Regions from separate parts of the Kosakonia oryzae genome, predicted to be linked through region 1. Evidence: predicted binding sites of a transcription regulator. Region 1 holds the regulator's gene; each other region holds the start of a gene.
The links. Region 1 encodes Fur, which represses iron uptake genes when iron is present. Its sites were predicted from a motif close to ATAATAATGAGAACNACTATCAA; they were not measured.
Positions count from the first base shown of each region.

Region 2: the regulator Fur is predicted to act here: its motif matches at 3,414-3,436, upstream of ftnA (non-heme ferritin).
Region 3: the regulator Fur is predicted to act here: its motif matches at 3,046-3,068, upstream of AWR26_RS18960 (TonB-dependent siderophore receptor).

Region 1 covers NZ_CP014007.2:3,778,110-3,783,540, reverse strand. The annotation lists gene AWR26_RS17960 (beta-N-acetylhexosaminidase) at 1-2,590, shown strand, start outside; gene fur (ferric iron uptake transcriptional regulator) at 2,697-3,143, opposite strand; gene fldA (flavodoxin FldA) at 3,433-3,963, opposite strand; gene ybfE (LexA regulated protein) at 4,127-4,411, opposite strand; gene ybfF (esterase) at 4,542-5,315, opposite strand.
Region 2 covers NZ_CP014007.2:2,128,444-2,133,874, reverse strand. The annotation lists gene AWR26_RS10235 (DUF2766 family protein) at 38-289, opposite strand; gene azuC (stress response protein AzuC) at 401-484, opposite strand; gene AWR26_RS10225 (MFS transporter) at 698-2,122, shown strand; gene AWR26_RS10220 (RpiB/LacA/LacB family sugar-phosphate isomerase) at 2,162-2,800, opposite strand; gene yecR (YecR family lipoprotein) at 3,045-3,377, shown strand; gene ftnA (non-heme ferritin) at 3,580-4,077, shown strand; gene AWR26_RS10205 (YecH family metal-binding protein) at 4,118-4,357, opposite strand; gene tyrP (tyrosine transporter TyrP) at 4,736-5,431, shown strand, end outside.
Region 3 covers NZ_CP014007.2:3,978,113-3,983,543, reverse strand. The annotation lists gene AWR26_RS18960 (TonB-dependent siderophore receptor) at 580-2,838, opposite strand; gene AWR26_RS18955 (LysR family transcriptional regulator) at 3,259-4,164, opposite strand; gene AWR26_RS18950 (SDR family oxidoreductase) at 4,331-5,080, shown strand; gene AWR26_RS18945 (nuclear transport factor 2 family protein) at 5,080-5,431, shown strand, end outside.

The sequences.
Region 1 (5,431 bases):
ACTGGCAAACCAGAGCACTGTCGACGCCATCAGCCAGTTTCATCTTAACTACGCGGTGAAAGATAACTTTGCCGCACAGAACGGCATTGATTGTGCGAAGCTTGGTGCCGACTGGGCTTCCTGCAATAAAGCGGTGATCACGCTGACCAACAAGGGTGAGGCTGTAACCGACAAGGATTGGACGATTTACTTCCACAGCATCCGTCCGATTCTGGAGGTGGCAAATGATCAGTTCAAGGTCACCCATATCATGGGCGATCTGCACAAGCTGGAGCCAACGGACAAATTTACCGGCTTCCCGGCAAAGCAGGCGGTGGAAATTCCGATTGTTAATGAGTACTGGCAATTGTTCGTCACCGATGTGCTGCCTCGCTGGTATGTGACGGCCGAAGGGGCAACGGCAAAAGTGATTGCCAATACCGATACCGAAGATCTGTTCCAGTTTGTTACGCCGCTCGACGGCCAGTGGAAACGTACGCCGGATGATAAAAACATCCTGATGACCGCTGAAGCACGCTTTGAGAAAAATAGCGACGTAAAAGCGCTGAACCTCTCCACGTTGCGCGGCCAAATTGTCCCCACGCCGCAGGAGGTAAAAATCTCCGGTCAGGATGTGGATCTGAGCAAAGGCGTGAAGCTCGATCTCTCTGCGCTGGGTGCGGATGCGCAGGAAGCCGTGAAGTCGCGCTTCGCGCTGCTGGGCGTCAAAGAGGGCAGTTATCCCATCCGTACAGAGATCGCAGTGAAGGCTTTTGCGGGTGATGAAGCCATATCGGGTGCCTATCAGTTGCATATTGGGGCAAATGAGGCGGTAATCACTGGCTTTGATCAGGCTGGCGTGTTCTACGGCCTGCAATCTTTGCTGTCGCTGATCCCTTCCAGCGGCGAGCAGAAAATTGCACGGCTTGAAGCAAAAGACGCACCGCGCTTTGATTATCGCGGTATTCAGCTTGATGTGGGACGTAACTTCCACAGCAAAGATGCCGTACTGCGCCTGCTGGATCAGATGTCAGCTTATAAGCTGAACAAATTCCACTTTCACCTTACTGATGATGAAGGCTGGCGTATTGAGATCCCCGGTCTGCCTGAGCTGACCGACATCGGCAGTAAACGTTGCCACGATCTGAGCGAGAAAACCTGCCTGCTGCCGCAACTGGGTTCCGGCCCGGACAGCAACAACAATGGCAGCGGCCACTTCAGCCGTACCGATTACATCGACATACTGAAGTACGCGAAAGCGCGACAGATTGAAGTGATCCCGGAAATTGATATGCCGGCGCACGCCCGTGCAGCCGTGATCTCAATGGAAGCACGCTATGACCGCCTGATGAAAGAGGGTAAAGAGAAAGAGGCGAATCAGTACCGTTTGCTTGATCCGACGGACACCTCTAATACCACCGGGGTACAGTTCTATAACCGTACTGGCTATCTGAACCCTTGCCTCGATTCGTCGCGCAATTTCGTCGATAAGGTGATTGGCGAAATCCAGCAAATGCACAAAGAAGCGGGCGTACCGCTGAACACCTGGCATTTTGGCGGTGACGAAGCGAAAAACATCTATCTGGGAGCGGGTTATACCGACCAGAAAAAACCGGAAGCGGGCAAAGGCATCATCGATCAGAGCAACCAGGACAAACCGTGGGCGAAGTCTCAGGTCTGCCAGACCATGGTCAAAGAGGGTAAGGTTGCAGATGTTGAGCATCTTTCCAGCTACTTTGGTATTGAGGTTAGCAAGCTGGTGAAAGCGCACGGTATCGGCACCATGCAGGCATGGCAGGATGGCCTGAAAGATGCCAAAAATGCCGCCGAGTTTGCCACCGATCACGTCAATGTTAACTTCTGGGATACGCTCTACTGGGGCGGTTTCGATTCGGTAAATGACTGGGCGAACAAAGGGTTCCGCGTCATTGTCTCGAACCCGGACTATGTTTACCTCGACTTCCCGAACGAAGTCCACCCGGCGGAAAGCGGCTACTACTGGGGCACGCGCTTTAGCAATGAGCGCAAGATCTTCAGCTTTGCGCCAGACAACATGCCGCAAAATGCTGAAACCTCACTGGATCGTGATGGCAATCCATTCAACGCGAAATCAGATAAACCATGGCCTGGAGCCTATGGTCTTTCTGCTCAGCTGTGGAGTGAAGTGGTACGTACCGACAACCAGATGGAGTACATGATTTATCCACGCATGATTGCGGTCGCAGAACGTGCCTGGCACCGCGCCGGTTGGGAACAGGATTATCAGGCCGGTCGCGAGTACAAAGGCGGTGAAACTCATCTGGTCGATGTAAAAGCGCTGGATAAAGACTGGACCCGCTTTGCAAATCTGTTAGGTCATCGTGAACTGGCAAAACTGGACAAAGCCGGTATCAACTATCGCCTGCCTGTACCGGGCGCGCGCGTGGTTGGCGGCAAGCTGGAAGCCAATACCAGCTTCCCGGGAATGGTCGTGGAATATTCTACGGACGGCGGTAAAAACTGGCTGCGTTATGATGATAAAGCGCGTCCGCAGGTAAGCGGGGAAGTGCAGATCCGTACCGCCAGCCCGGACGGCAAACGTTTCAGCCGTGTGGATAGTGTGAAAGCGTAATTATTGTTGAAGTAATCTGCCCGGCGGCGAAAACCTGTCGGGCATTTTTGTTTCTGCAGGGCAAAAAAAAAGCCAACCTTAAGGTTGGCTTGAGTATGAAAAGGGGTTATTTCGCGTCGTGCGCGTGTTCATCTTCGCGGCAGTCACCCTCGGCGCAGTGGCCATACAGGTAAAGACTATGGTTCGTCAGACGAATGCCATGTTTCGCGGCGATTTCACGCTGGCGCGCTTCGATGGAATCATCACTGAATTCGATCACTTTGCCGCAGTCGAGGCAAATCAGATGATCGTGGTGATGTTGCTGAGTCAGTTCAAAAACGGATTTCCCGCCTTCGAAATTATGACGGGTCACAATGCCGGCGTCGTCAAACTGGTTCAGTACACGATATACTGTTGCCAGCCCGATCTCTTCGCCCATGTCGATCAGTCGTTTATATAAATCTTCCGCACTGACATGATGGTTATCCGGTTCCTGAAGCACTTCCAGGATTTTTAACCGAGGAAGCGTGACTTTCAGGCCAGCCTTCTTTAATGCGGTATTGTTGTCAGTCATGCGGAATCTGTCCTGTTGCTATACGATTCACTTCCTCAATGGAAGTTAGAAGGAATGCACCTGGGATAATGCGTCTCATTATAGAACTGCCATGGCTAAATGAAAACTGCAAGTCCTCAAGTAAAGTAAGCTTTTAAAACGTGGTGTCACCAGCAACTCCTGTGCTTCATGACACCACTTTAGCAGGGCTTATTGTACAGCGATGGAGAAAAAAGTTAAAAATTTGTAGCAATTATTTCCATTGCTTTTACCTATTAATACTACGTAACCCACAGATTACGCCGTAAAATCAGGCATTGATGATGTCATCAAGGTGCAGCTCTTCGCGAACTTGCTTAACCCATTTTTGTACACGTTCTGCGGTCATTTCTGGCTGACGATCTTCGTCAATCGCCAGACCAACGAAATGGTCATCATCCACCAGCCCTTTAGAGGCTTCGAAATGGTAGCCTGCAGTTGGCCAGTGGCCCACGATGGTCGCGCCGCGCGGCTCAATAATATCGCGGATCGTACCCAGCGCATCGCAGAAATACTCTGCATAGTCTTCTTGATCGCCGCAGCCAAACAGCGCAACTAACTTACCATTAAAATCAATCTCTTCCAGCGTCGGGAAGAAATCATCCCAGTCGCACTGCGCTTCGCCATAATACCAGGTCGGAATGCCGAGCAACAGAATGTCATATCCTTCGATATCTTCCTTGCTGCTCTTGGCAATGTCATGTACGTCGGCAACGTCCTTACCAAGCTGACTCTGAATCATTTTCGCAATATTTTCGGTGTTGCCGGTGTCGCTGCCGAAGAAAATACCTGTAATTGCCATGAGTAAAATAACCTCTTGAAACCTAATGAATATGATGGTGGCGCTCTGCCCACAGATAAGGGCAATCATAGCAGAACAGAGAAGCGCGCGAAAACAGCTATCGCCGCGGAGTGCACTGTATGACACATGAAAACGTAAAAATAAGAGAGGTGATTCGGAGTAATTACTTTCCGCGCAATGCGCTCAACTGTGCCAGCAGCATCTCTTCGATAAGTTCGCTGCGGCTCATGTCACGCGCATCGGCAAGTTCGTTTAACGCATCAACGGCTTCCACGTTCAGTTTTAACTCGACGCGTTTAAGCCCACGAACTTTATCGCGTTTTAGCTGATTGCGTTTGTTGATGCGTAACTGTTCATCACGCGAGAGCGGATTCGTCTTCGGCCGTCCCGGGCGACGCTCATTCGCGAACAGATCCAGGGTTGTACGGTCCGTTTGTTCTTTAGCCATGTTTAAGCATACTACGGGAAAGACAAGCAATCGGGCTGCCGCCCGGGCTGAATAGCGCGCCATCATACATCAGCATAACGGGCGCGCCAACGGGCGGACGCGTTCTGGCGACCGGTCGCCGCCTTTTTAATCAGTTTGACTTTTCAGCGAGATAACGATTAATTGCCCGCATCACCGCTTCAGGTTTTTCCGCATGCACCCAGTGGCCGGCGCCAGCAATCACATGCGCGCGCGCCTGCGGGAACTGTTCAAGCAAAGCGCTCCGGTACTGCTCTGTAACGTAAGGGGAGTTGCCGCCGCAGACAAACAGTGCCGGATAAGGCCATGCGGGAATGGTTTCCCAGCCGACAATATGCGGATATTGCTCCCACAACACCGGCACATTGAAACGCCACGCCCCCTCAACAAACGATTTCAGCAGAAACTGGATTACGCCTTCTTCTTTTATATGCTCGCGCATTAGCGAAGCCGCTTGCTGGCGCGTAGTGACCCGCGCGTCAGTGACCGCATTGATCGCGGCAAATATCTCGTCATGGCGGCGAACGTGGTAATCGACCGGTGCAATATCAATCGCCACCAGCTTTTCTACGCGCTCCGGCGCCAGCGCCGATAGCGCCATCACGGCTTTGCCGCCCATTGAGTGACCAATAAAGAGAGCTTTGTCGATGTGATGGTCATCCAGCGTATCCAGCAGATCTTGCGCCATTGCCGGATAGTTCATTTCGTCGGAACGGGGGGAAAGACCGTGGTTGCGCATATCAACCTGCACCACGTCGTACTCCTGCACCAGTTCGCGTGCCAGTACGCCGAGGTTATCAAGGCTACCAAACAGTCCATGGACAAGGACGACAGGAGAATTGTTGTGCGGATGTTGTGCAGATTGCGCTCGCGTATTCAATTTCATAGGAAAGTTCTTTTTTTCACTCTGGCGGGTTAGGTTATTATGGTGAACATTCTGCCGCCCGGCTGCAAGGTTAAGAATTACTCTTACTTTTGTCGCCATCCTGGTTTGACGCTATC
Region 2 (5,431 bases), 1.6 Mb from region 1:
AATTCCCGCTGCGTCACATCCCTGCCAGGCAGAGTACTCAGTGAGCTTCACCCTGAGGGGTAAATTTCAGTTCAATTAAGGCGATAGCTTTCTGGATTGCACGGCGGGTAACCGGGTCGGTCGCTGCCGGGTGGGTAGTAAAATCGATGCTCTTAAGCTGGTGAGACATTTTCTCACGCACTTCAACCGGCGCGATGACGTCGATAACGTCGAGGATCTGTTTGATGACGAGCTGACAGGCAACGATATCGGATACCAGTTCCTGGTCGGCGGAGAGATTCTGTGACATAGGCGCTCCTTTAATAAAGTGCGCCATAGTAGCGGGAATTCATGCGTATGAGTAGGCCTGACCGCCGGACGACGGGCATAAAAAAACCTGCTTCAGCAGGTTTTTTTATCATCAGAACATAGCGCCTGGCGGTACGTCTTTGAAAGTTTTGCAGTAGGTTTCAAACATGTGCTTCAGAATCTTACGCAGTTTCATTTTTTGCTCCGGCGATTTGTTATGCAGGTGTTACGTCTCAATGCGTACATAATATGACCCCCATCACAAAAATCAATCGTCATGTGATAGAAATCACGTTTCAAAAAATAAAAGCAGCGTAGCTTTGTTAAAAATTTAATTATAAATCCTGCGGTTAGCGTGCTAAAAATTTTTTTAGCATTCTCAATTATTTTTGCAGATGGCAGACCCACAATGAGTGAAAGCACCCTTTTGCGGAAGACTGGAGGTCTTTCTCCCGCTGCGCTACTGGTAGCCGGCGCTTTCTTTATGGAGTTTATCGACGGCACGGTAATCGCTACCGCTCTGCCAGATATGGCAAAAACGTTTGGTGTCGAAGCCGTTGCGCTAAACATCGGTATCAGTGCTTATTTAATTACCCTTGCTGTGCTGATCCCGGCCAGCGGCTGGATCGCCGATCGCTTTGGCGCGCGCAATGTCTTTTCGCTGGCGCTGGCTATCTTCACCATTGCGTCAATATTGTGTGGACTGTCGACCAGCGTAGAGATGTTTGTCAGCATGCGTATTTTGCAGGGCATAGGCGGCGCATTGATGGTGCCGGTTGGGCGCCTCGCCGTACTGCGCACCACGCCAAAACATCAGCTTATTACCGCCATCGCCACGCTCACCTGGCCCGCGCTGGTCGCGCCGATCATCGGCCCGCCGCTGGGCGGATTTATCACGCATTACGCTGACTGGCGTTGGATCTTCTTTATTAATGTGCCGCTGGGAATTATGGCGATTTTGCTGGCGTTGCGCATCATTCCCAATATTCGTGAAGAGGAGCGGCGCCCGTTCGATTTGCCGGGGTTTATCGCCACGTCTGTGGCGATGGTCAGCCTGGTTTATGCCATGGAGGATTTAGGCGCAGAGCAGCCGCAAGGCGTGCTGACCGGCGGATTGCTGGTTCTGGGCGGTTTAACGCTGGCCTTTACCTTGCGCCATTTCCGGCGTGCGCAATGGCCGATGATCCGGCTGGATGCGCTGCAGGTGCCGACATTTCGCGTGACGATGTACGGCGGCTCGCTGTTTCGCGCATCAATAAGCGCCGTCCCTTTTCTGCTGCCGCTGCTGTTTCAGGTCGGTTTTGGTATGGATCCGTTCCACGCCGGGCTGCTGGTGCTGGCAGTATTTGCCGGTAACCTGACGATCAAACCCGCCACGACACCGCTGATTCGCTGGCTGGGCTTTAAAAAATTGCTGCTGATTAACGGCACGCTGAATGTGCTGGCGCTGCTGGCCTGCGCATTTCTTACCTCAGCAACGCCTGGCTGGCTCACCTTTGTGGTGCTGTTCCTGGGCGGCGTCTTCCGTTCGGTACAGTTTACCGGCGTCAGCACCCTCGCCTTTGCCGATGTTCCGTCGCCACAAATGAGTTATGCCAATACGCTGTTCAGTACCGCCACGCAACTGGCTGTCGGCCTGGGTATCACGCTTGGTGCGATTGGTATTCGTATTGGTGAACATGTCAGTGAGTGGCTGCATATCACTGGCGTTGAAGGGATCAGTTTCCGGCTGGCGTTTGTGTTTATCGCGCTGATTTGCCTGGTTGGCCTGTTTGATACGTTGCGCCTGACCAAAGATGCCGGAAGCGCCGTATCGCAGAAGAAAAAAGCGTAAAGAGAGCGCCGCAACCCGTCCAGCTGCGGCGGTTTTTTATCAGGCCAGCACTTCGCGAACGAACGCTTCAATCTCTTTGTTCTGGCAGTGTTCAAAGAAGCACTGCTGGAAGCGCTCGCCGGAGACGGCCGTTTTCACCAGTTCACGGTCAATAGCGCGCAGGGAATCAAGGTAATTGTCTTTCACCACTGCAGCTTTTACCTGGTTCAGGATCCCGGCATTACGCACCTGCGGCTCTTTACGCTCCGGCGGATAACCTTCGCCTTTACGACCGGTAAAGGCTTTTTCAAAAATAAAGCGCACGTTCAGTTCCGCGCCCCAGCCAAAACCTTTCGCAAACGGCAGCGATAACGCATTACCGTTGTTGATCTGGGCAAAGAGGAACGCATCTGCTGGATCAATACAGTAGCCGCACACTACGCCCGGATGAATGTTCAGCGACATCAGCGCGCCCTGCCCGGTACCGCAGCCGGTGACGACAAAATCCACCGCTTTCGCGTTCAGCAGAATACTTGCCATAATGCCCAGGTGGATGTAGGTCAGATGATGGTCATTCTCGTCGCTCATGCCGACGTTAAACACCGGGAAATCTTTTTCATCGGCAACGGCTTTCAGCTCTTTCAGAATGATGGCGTTTTTAGCCGCCTGACTGTTTTCCATCATCAGTGCAATTTTCATTTTTGATCTCCTGTGAACGTGCTTCAGATAGCAAAGGTTGGATAAACCATACTATCTGGCAAACATACTTTCAAATTTAATGAAAAATTGTTTTAAAAATCAAAAGCAGGTTCACAGTTTTGCCTCACTCCCTCGTTATTTCGCCGTCGCGATTAGTAGCGCCAGTTCCACGGGTTATTCTGCCGATTGCCCTCTGAGCCGCACGTTAAGATGAGAACATGCCAAAATGAATCAGAGTGATTTCATGAAGAAAATTTTTGTTGCCGCCTCGCTGCTGCTGCTTGCTGGCTGTACTCTCACTAAAGAGGCGGAAGTCAGCAGCGTGGATACCACCAGTGGTCTGGTGCGTCTGAGTTATAACCAGTCGATGATGCAAACCGCGAATTACGATCAATACACCGCACAAGGAACGGCTAACAAGCAGTGCCAGCAGATGGGTTACGCTACGGCAGTGCCTTTCGGCCAGCCGATCGAAACGTGTAGCCTGATCAGCGGGTCAGTTTGCATGAATACAAAAGTCACTATTCAATATCAATGCCGCGGCATGGCCTTTTCTCATACCGCGGGCAGTTGGTAATTTCCGGGCCGGCAATCATGCTGGCCTGCACATTTATTAATAATCAAAACAATTCTCATTTATTTAATTAACCGCTGCAATGCGTGTTATTCTCATTCACTTCGTGAATAGATGATTTTTCATTTAACCTTTTGCAAATAATTAAATAACAAATTATAGTGGCCGCTCCACTATTCTATTTTTATATTTTCGGAGCCGCGCCATGTTAAAAGCAGAGATGATTGAAAAACTAAATGAGCAAATGAATCTGGAACTGTTTTCTTCTCTGCTTTACCAGCAGATGAGCGCATGGTGCAGCTACCACAGCTTTGAAGGCGCCGCGGCTTTCCTGCGCCGTCACGCGCAGGAAGAGATGACGCACATGCAGCGTCTGTTTGACTACCTTACGGATACCGGCAGCCTGCCGCGCATCAATACTATCGAATCACCGGTTGCCGATTATGCCTCGCTGGATGTGCTGTTTCGCGCCACTTACGAACATGAACAACTGATCACGCAGAAAATTAATGAACTGGCGCACGTTGCTATGACCTCTCAGGATTATCCAACCTTTAATTTCCTGCAATGGTATGTTGCCGAACAGCACGAAGAAGAGAAATTGTTTAAATCGGTTATCGATAAATTAACGCTGGCGGGTAAAAGCGGCGAAGGTTTGTATTTCATCGATAAAGAACTGGCGACGCTGGATTCGCAGAACTAATTACGCAGGCGGTAAATAATACTCTTTACCGCCTTTTTTATTAATGTTTGCAGATTTTACTTTCGTGAGTGGAAAACCCCTCTTCAGCCGGAATAAATTTTCCGCGCGCCGCTAAAAAGGTCACTAATTCCGCCGCCGTCATTCCCTCTGCTGAGCAAGTATGAAAACGCGCCGTTTCCCCAAAGCGGGCCGTAATGGCCGCAGCGAGACTCTCTGTGGTGTAATGTTCGCCTGATGCAATCATCATATTCAGTACTTCATGACCATGTATTGATGCCATAAATCCTCCTCACAAAAGGTGCATCATAAACACAACATTATCTGTAGATGTTGCGTTAAGACAGGTTTACATGCATCTGGTCCAGCACCAGTCCTGCTTATTTACAGCCTGACAGAAGTAGCGATCGTTTTCCGTTTCCAGCGCGATTTCATGATCGAAAAAGAGATCGGTTAACTACTTGCCGTTTTCGATGCTCCACTCATCTTCCTTTAACCCTTGGGCAAAGTTTCACCATCAGAATTTGTTTGTACAGATGGCTCAAAAAACATCGTAAATATATCGTTACACTCTATGTAACGGTCGTTTGACGAAACTACTGAATTATCTTAATCTGCGCCGCAGTTTAGGCTAGTAGTGTGTTTTATTGCAGAGGAAAGCGTGAAGAATCGAACACTTGGGAGTGTTTTTATCGTCGCCGGTACCACGATCGGCGCAGGGATGTTGGCAATGCCGCTGGCAGCAGCTGGCGTTGGGTTTGCCACCACTTTCGGGTTACTTATCGCGCTGTGGGGGGTGATGTGTTACACCGCCCTGCTCTTGCTGGAGGTTTATCAGCATGTTCCCGCCGATACCGGTCTGGGCTCACTGGCGAGGCGTTATCTTGGGCGCTATGGGCAGTGGATAACAGGTTTCAGTATGATGTTCTTAATGTACGCGCTGACCGCAGCGTACATCAGCGGCGCAGGAGAGTTGCTGGCGTCCAGCATCAGCCAGTGGTTTAACGTTGCGCTTTCGCCAGTCGCCGGTGTGCTGCTGTTCACTCTTGTTGCCGGTGGTGTCGTATGCGCTGGTACTTCGCTTGTCGATCTGTTTAACCGCTTTCTTTTCAGCGCCAAACTCCTGTTCCTCGTGGTGATGCTGGCGCTGTTAATGCCGCACGTTCATCGCGCGAATTTGCTGACCATGCCGTTGGAAAAAGGACTGGCGCTGTCGGCAATTCCTGTGATCTTCACCTCGTTTGGTTTTCACGGTAGCGTACCGAGCATCGTCAGTTATATGGGCGGCGATATCCGCAAATTGCGCAAAATATTTATCATCGGTAGCGCCATTCCGCTGGTGGCCTATATTTTCTGG
Region 3 (5,431 bases), 200 kb from region 1:
AGCATGAATATACAACGCAGGTAAAAATAATATGCCTGCGTGGAACTTTATTTGAATATCAGTATCGAAAGATTTGTCGGCGAGTGGTGTAAGACTATTTTAAAATTCCGTATTAAAAAAAGCCCCCTTCCTGAACGGGGGGGAAGGGGGAAGAGTTTATTAGGAATGATGTCCTCTGCACTCAACAAAGAACGCTGAGACAATAACAAATAATGTGTCAGTTAAAATGAAGAAAGCATGGATAATATATGTATGAAAAAAGAGGCTGCTGAGCATAAAGCCGTTACTCAGGGAAATCATTAATAAAAGAGCGCAGTGAAGGGAAATCCCCCCTCCACCGCATGGCTGCGGTTGGGATTTGGAAGGGGGGATGGAGTACTACTTTTATGAAGGAGTGGTATTACACCACAGTTGATTTCTGCTGGATCCATTCCCGCCGAACTCAACCGTGCTAATAATAAACCCGGATAGTGAAAGGATTATGCAGAAGCGATGAAGATTTTGTCATCATATATAACAGCGCGGATTTAGCGGACAAAAAAGCCGGAAACATAAACTGTTCCGGCTTTGATGATGACATCAGAAATGCGTGTTCACGCTAACATAAAAGGTGCGCCCTGATTCGTTATATGTTTCTGCGCCTGCGCCGTACAGGTAAGCACCGGTGGTGCTGTTGCCGGTGGTTTGCGCATTACCGGCGCGGTAGTGGCGGATATCAAAGATATTGTCCACGCCGCCGGTCATGCTCAGGTTTTTGTTCACCGTCCAGGTCGAGCTCAGACCGACCACACTGTAAGGGCTGACTTCATTCAACTCACTGCCGGAAACCGCCTCACCTTTATAGTTGAAGCGTTTGGGTTTCTGCCGTCCGTACCAGGTAAAGGTGCTTTGTAGCGACAAATCGTCGCGAACCTGCCAGGCCAGCGTCGAGTTCAGGGTAAATTGCGGGATCACCGACAGACGATCGCCCGTGGTTTTGTTCTTGCTTTGCAGCATCCATGTCATATTGTTGCTCCAGTTGACGCTTTCGCTAACCGGAACATTCAGCGTGCCTTCCAGCCCTTCTACTAATGCTTTGGGCACGTTTTCCCATTGATAAATATTGGTGGTGCCATTGCTGGCGGTACCGACGGCGGAATAACCGGATTCGATCTTGTTGTGGTAATCGTTGCGGAAGTAAGTGATGCCACCCTGGAAGCCGTTGTGTTTGTACTCGATGCCGATCTCTTTGTTAACGCTGGTCTCGGCTTTCAGGTCGCTGTTACCCATCAGATAGCAGGCTGAACTGCTGGCATAGCATCCCTGGCCATTACTATAGAGAATGTAGTTTGGGTTGAGCTGATAAAGATTCGGCGCTTTATAGGCGCGTGCAATCCCCAGTTTCAACGTCCAGTCTTCCGCCAGCCCTTGCGACAGGTTCAGAGACGGGCTCCAGTTGTTGCCGACGATCGAATGGTGATCAAAGCGCAGCGCCGGTGTCAGCATGGTGCTGTCGGTAAGGGCGATATTGTCTTCGGTAAATAGCGAGAAGATCTCCGCGCTGGAGTAAGGGCTGCGATTGGTGCTGCTGACGCCATCAATCGATCCGTAAGAGAGCGACTGGGTTGTCGAAACGCCATCTTTCATGCGCTGCTGGTTCCACTCGGTGCCGATCGTCAGGTTCTGATCGACGCCCAGCGTAAACGGAATATTGACCTCGCTGTGTAGCAGCACATCGGAAAGATCAATATCGAAGAACTTATCGCTGGAGAAGATCCCTTCCGTGCCGCCAGCCAGCCCTTCGCCAAGCCGGGAGTTGCGGGTGCGTTCATACTGCGCGTAGGTGTTGGTTGTTACGCCATTGTCCCAGCCGCCGGTCCAGGTCACGCCCCAGTTCTGGCGGTAAAGGCGGTTGGTCTCTTTGCCGTACATACTTTTCACCAGCGTACTGGTGTTGGTGTTTTGCGTATCGCCTGCGTACAGGTTGCCCTGACGGCTGTAGCCGGATTCAAACTCCAGTGCCTGCATCGGAGCGAATTCCCAGCGCACTTTGCCGTGAATATCTTTATTAATCACTCCTTCACGGCCTGCCGGATAAGAACCGGCATAGGTGCCGGTGCGTGCGGCTTCGTGGCCGGAGTTGATGTCCTGTGCGTCGGCCTGGGTTTTGCTCAGATTGCCCCACAAATTAAAGCTGACGGTATCGGAAAGCGGGCCGTTCAGGCTGAAGTTGGTGCGTTTCGTCGAACCCTCTTTGCGGTGCTGCGGCGCATTCAGATAAGTGTTCCATGAACCGTGCCATTCACCGGTAGTGGGTTTGGTAATGATATTCACTACGCCGCCCATCGCGCCGTTGCCGTAGCGCGCGGCGGCCGGGCCACGGATCACATCGATATGATCGATCATTTCCGCCGGTACCCAGTTGCTATCGCCACGGCTATCGCGATCGCCACGCCAGCCATAGCGCACGGAATTACGGCTGGTCACCGGTTTGCCATCCACCAGAATCAGCGTGTTTTCCGGCCCCATACCCCGGATGTCGATCTGCCGATTATTTCCGCGCTGGCCGCTGGTGGAGTTGCCGGTCAGGTTGACGCCAGGCTGCGTGCGGATCAGTTCAGAGACATCGCGGGCGGGCGGGTGTTTGCGGATTTGTTCGGCGGTGATGGTCGAGACGCCGGAAGCCTGCAACGTCTGTTTGGCGGCGGTTACCACCAGCGTATCTTCCTGCGTTTTGGTTGTGTCCGTCGCGGTTTGCTCAGACGTATTACTGGTGTCAGCGGCCTGTATCGGAAGCGCCAGACCCCACAGCGCCAAGTGAATCAGCATGGCCAGTGGGTAATGTGAAGCGTGTTTCATGCCATATTCCCTGTATTTTTATGTGTGCGGTTCTCGCTTTTTTCGGGCGTAGTGACGCCTCCCTGAGCCGTGGCATAAAAAAGAGAATAAATGCCCGGACTGCGGCGGTTATCTGCGTCAGTAAATGAGTAAAAACGAGAGGGATTATTTGCACGATGAGGAAAACGTTATTCGCCAGAGAATCCTCATCATGCGCGAATGACGTTAATAGAAATGAAATTCATTATCAAGATAATAGTTATTCAAAATTTAAGAATTTAAATATGATTTATAATCAATGAGTTATAAATATTTTTTAAAGTTGATATGTGAGGTTGGTAAATAATAAAAATAAACCTTCATTGTTAATTCGTAATATTTTCAAATTCTCTTCATTATTCACTTTGTTATTCCTTGAGTCACGAAAATAATATGCTGACATTAGCGGCCGACATTTTTCGGGAAACTTTCCAGCAGCCAGTCAATAAAAACCCGCAGGCGATGCGTCACATGGCGGTTTTGCGGATAAACCACATGGAAGGGGTAGGGTGCGGGGCGCCACGGGCGCAAAATTTCCACCAGCGCGCCGCTCTTCAGCGCACTTTCCAGCGCATAACTGAAAGTCTGAATAATCCCCAATCCGGCCATACCGGCGGCCAGATGGGCGTTACTCTCGTTTACGCCGATGCGGTGATCGACCTTGATTTCACACTTTTCGCCGTCGCGCTCAAAACGGAGGGGGAAGGCTCTGCCGGTTTGCGGCGACAGATAACTTACTAGCCGGTGACCATTTTTCAGCTCATCCGGGTAGGCGGGCGTGCCAAAGGCTTTCAGATACGCGGGCGTGGCGCAGGTCAGCAGCGTTGCGGCGCCAATCTGGCGGGCGATCAGCGAGGAGTTATCCAGCGGGCCGCCGCGGATCACGCAGTCCACATTGTCGCTAATCAGATCCACTGCGCGGTCAGAAACGCCAAGATCGATACGGATATCCGGGTAGCGCGCCAGAAACTCCGGCAGCGCCGGGATCAGTACATCGCGCGCCGTGGAGCCACCGACGTCAATACGTAACTGGCCCCGCGGATGGCTGCGCACGCTGTTAAAGGAGGTATCGATATCTTCCAGATCGCGCAGAATGCGCGCGGTTTTGTCGTAATAGTCGCGTCCTTCCGGCGTCACCGTCACCCGGCGGGTGGTACGCTGCAACAATCGCACGCCGAGGTGCGCTTCCAGCTCCTGCACCAGTTTGCTCAGCGTGGCGTTGGGCATCTCCAGTGAATCTGCCGCCCGGGTAAAATTCCCGGCTTCTACCACGCGGGCAAAGGCCCGTATTGCCTGCAACTGATCCATACGTCCCCCTTTGTTCGTGAAAGCTGATTATACACCACAGTGAATAGTCATTTTCATTTTTCGGTATTTTTCAATAAAAACGCCAGCGCTACAGTAGCGCCATACCGAAGACGTCAGCCCTGCTGACCGCCGGTAAACCCTAAAACCCAAACTGAGGAACAGAAAAATGACGAAACAACTGAGCGGAAAAATTGCCCTTGTCACTGGCGGTACCAGCGGTATCGGGCTGGCGACGGCGAAAGAGCTGGTAGCCCAGGGCGCACGTGTCTTTATTACCGGCCGTCGGCAGAAAGAGCTGGATGCTGCCATCGCGGAAGTGGGCGCCAACGTAACCGGCATCCGTGCGGATGCATCAGTTCCGGCGGATCTCGACGCGGTGTATGCGCAAATCGCCAAAAGCGCCGGTCGGCTGGACATCCTCCACGCCAACGCCGGGGGCGGCGATATGTTGCCGCTAGGGTCGATTACCGAAGAGCATTTCGACCGCATTTTTGCCACCAACGTACGCGGGGTGCTGTTTACCGTACAGAAAGCGCTGCCGCTGTTAGTGAATAGCGCATCGATTGTGCTGACCGGCTCCACGGTGTCGATCAAAGGGACAGCCAATTTTAGCGTCTACAGCGCCAGTAAAGCCGCCGTACGTAACTTTGCCCGCTCGTGGTCGCTGGATCTGCAAGGCCGTGGTATCCGCGTCAACGTGGTCAGCCCTGGCCCCATCCGCACTCCGGGTCTTGGCGATTTAGTCCCGGATGAACACCGTCAGGGGCTGTTTGACGCGTTGGCTGCGCAAGTGCCGCTGGGCCGTCTTGGTGAACCGGAAGAGGTCGGCAAAGTGGTGGCTTTCCTGGCGTCGGATGCCTCCAGCTTTATCAATGGCGCAGAGCTGTTTGTCGATGGCGGCATGGCGCAAATCTGATGGTCAACGCCCTCACTTTTCGCGGGCTGGCGCTGGCAGCGTTGATGGTGCTGCCGCTGGCCCGTGCACAGACAACGGAGCATAAAGAGATGAAATCACCTGAACTGCACATCGCCCAGCAACTGATCGATAAACACTTTGCCATCTGGAACGATCCGCAGCCGCGTATCAGCAGCTTTGGCGAGGTTTATACCGAAGACGTTTATGTCGCCGATTACGCCGACATCGCCACCGGTTACCAGCAGGTTGTGGCATTAATTGCCCGCGTCCAGCGTGAGCATCCGGGCTTTGTCTTCCATCCGGCCCCGGTAACATGGAATCACGGATTAGGCCGCGTGACCTGGAGCTATG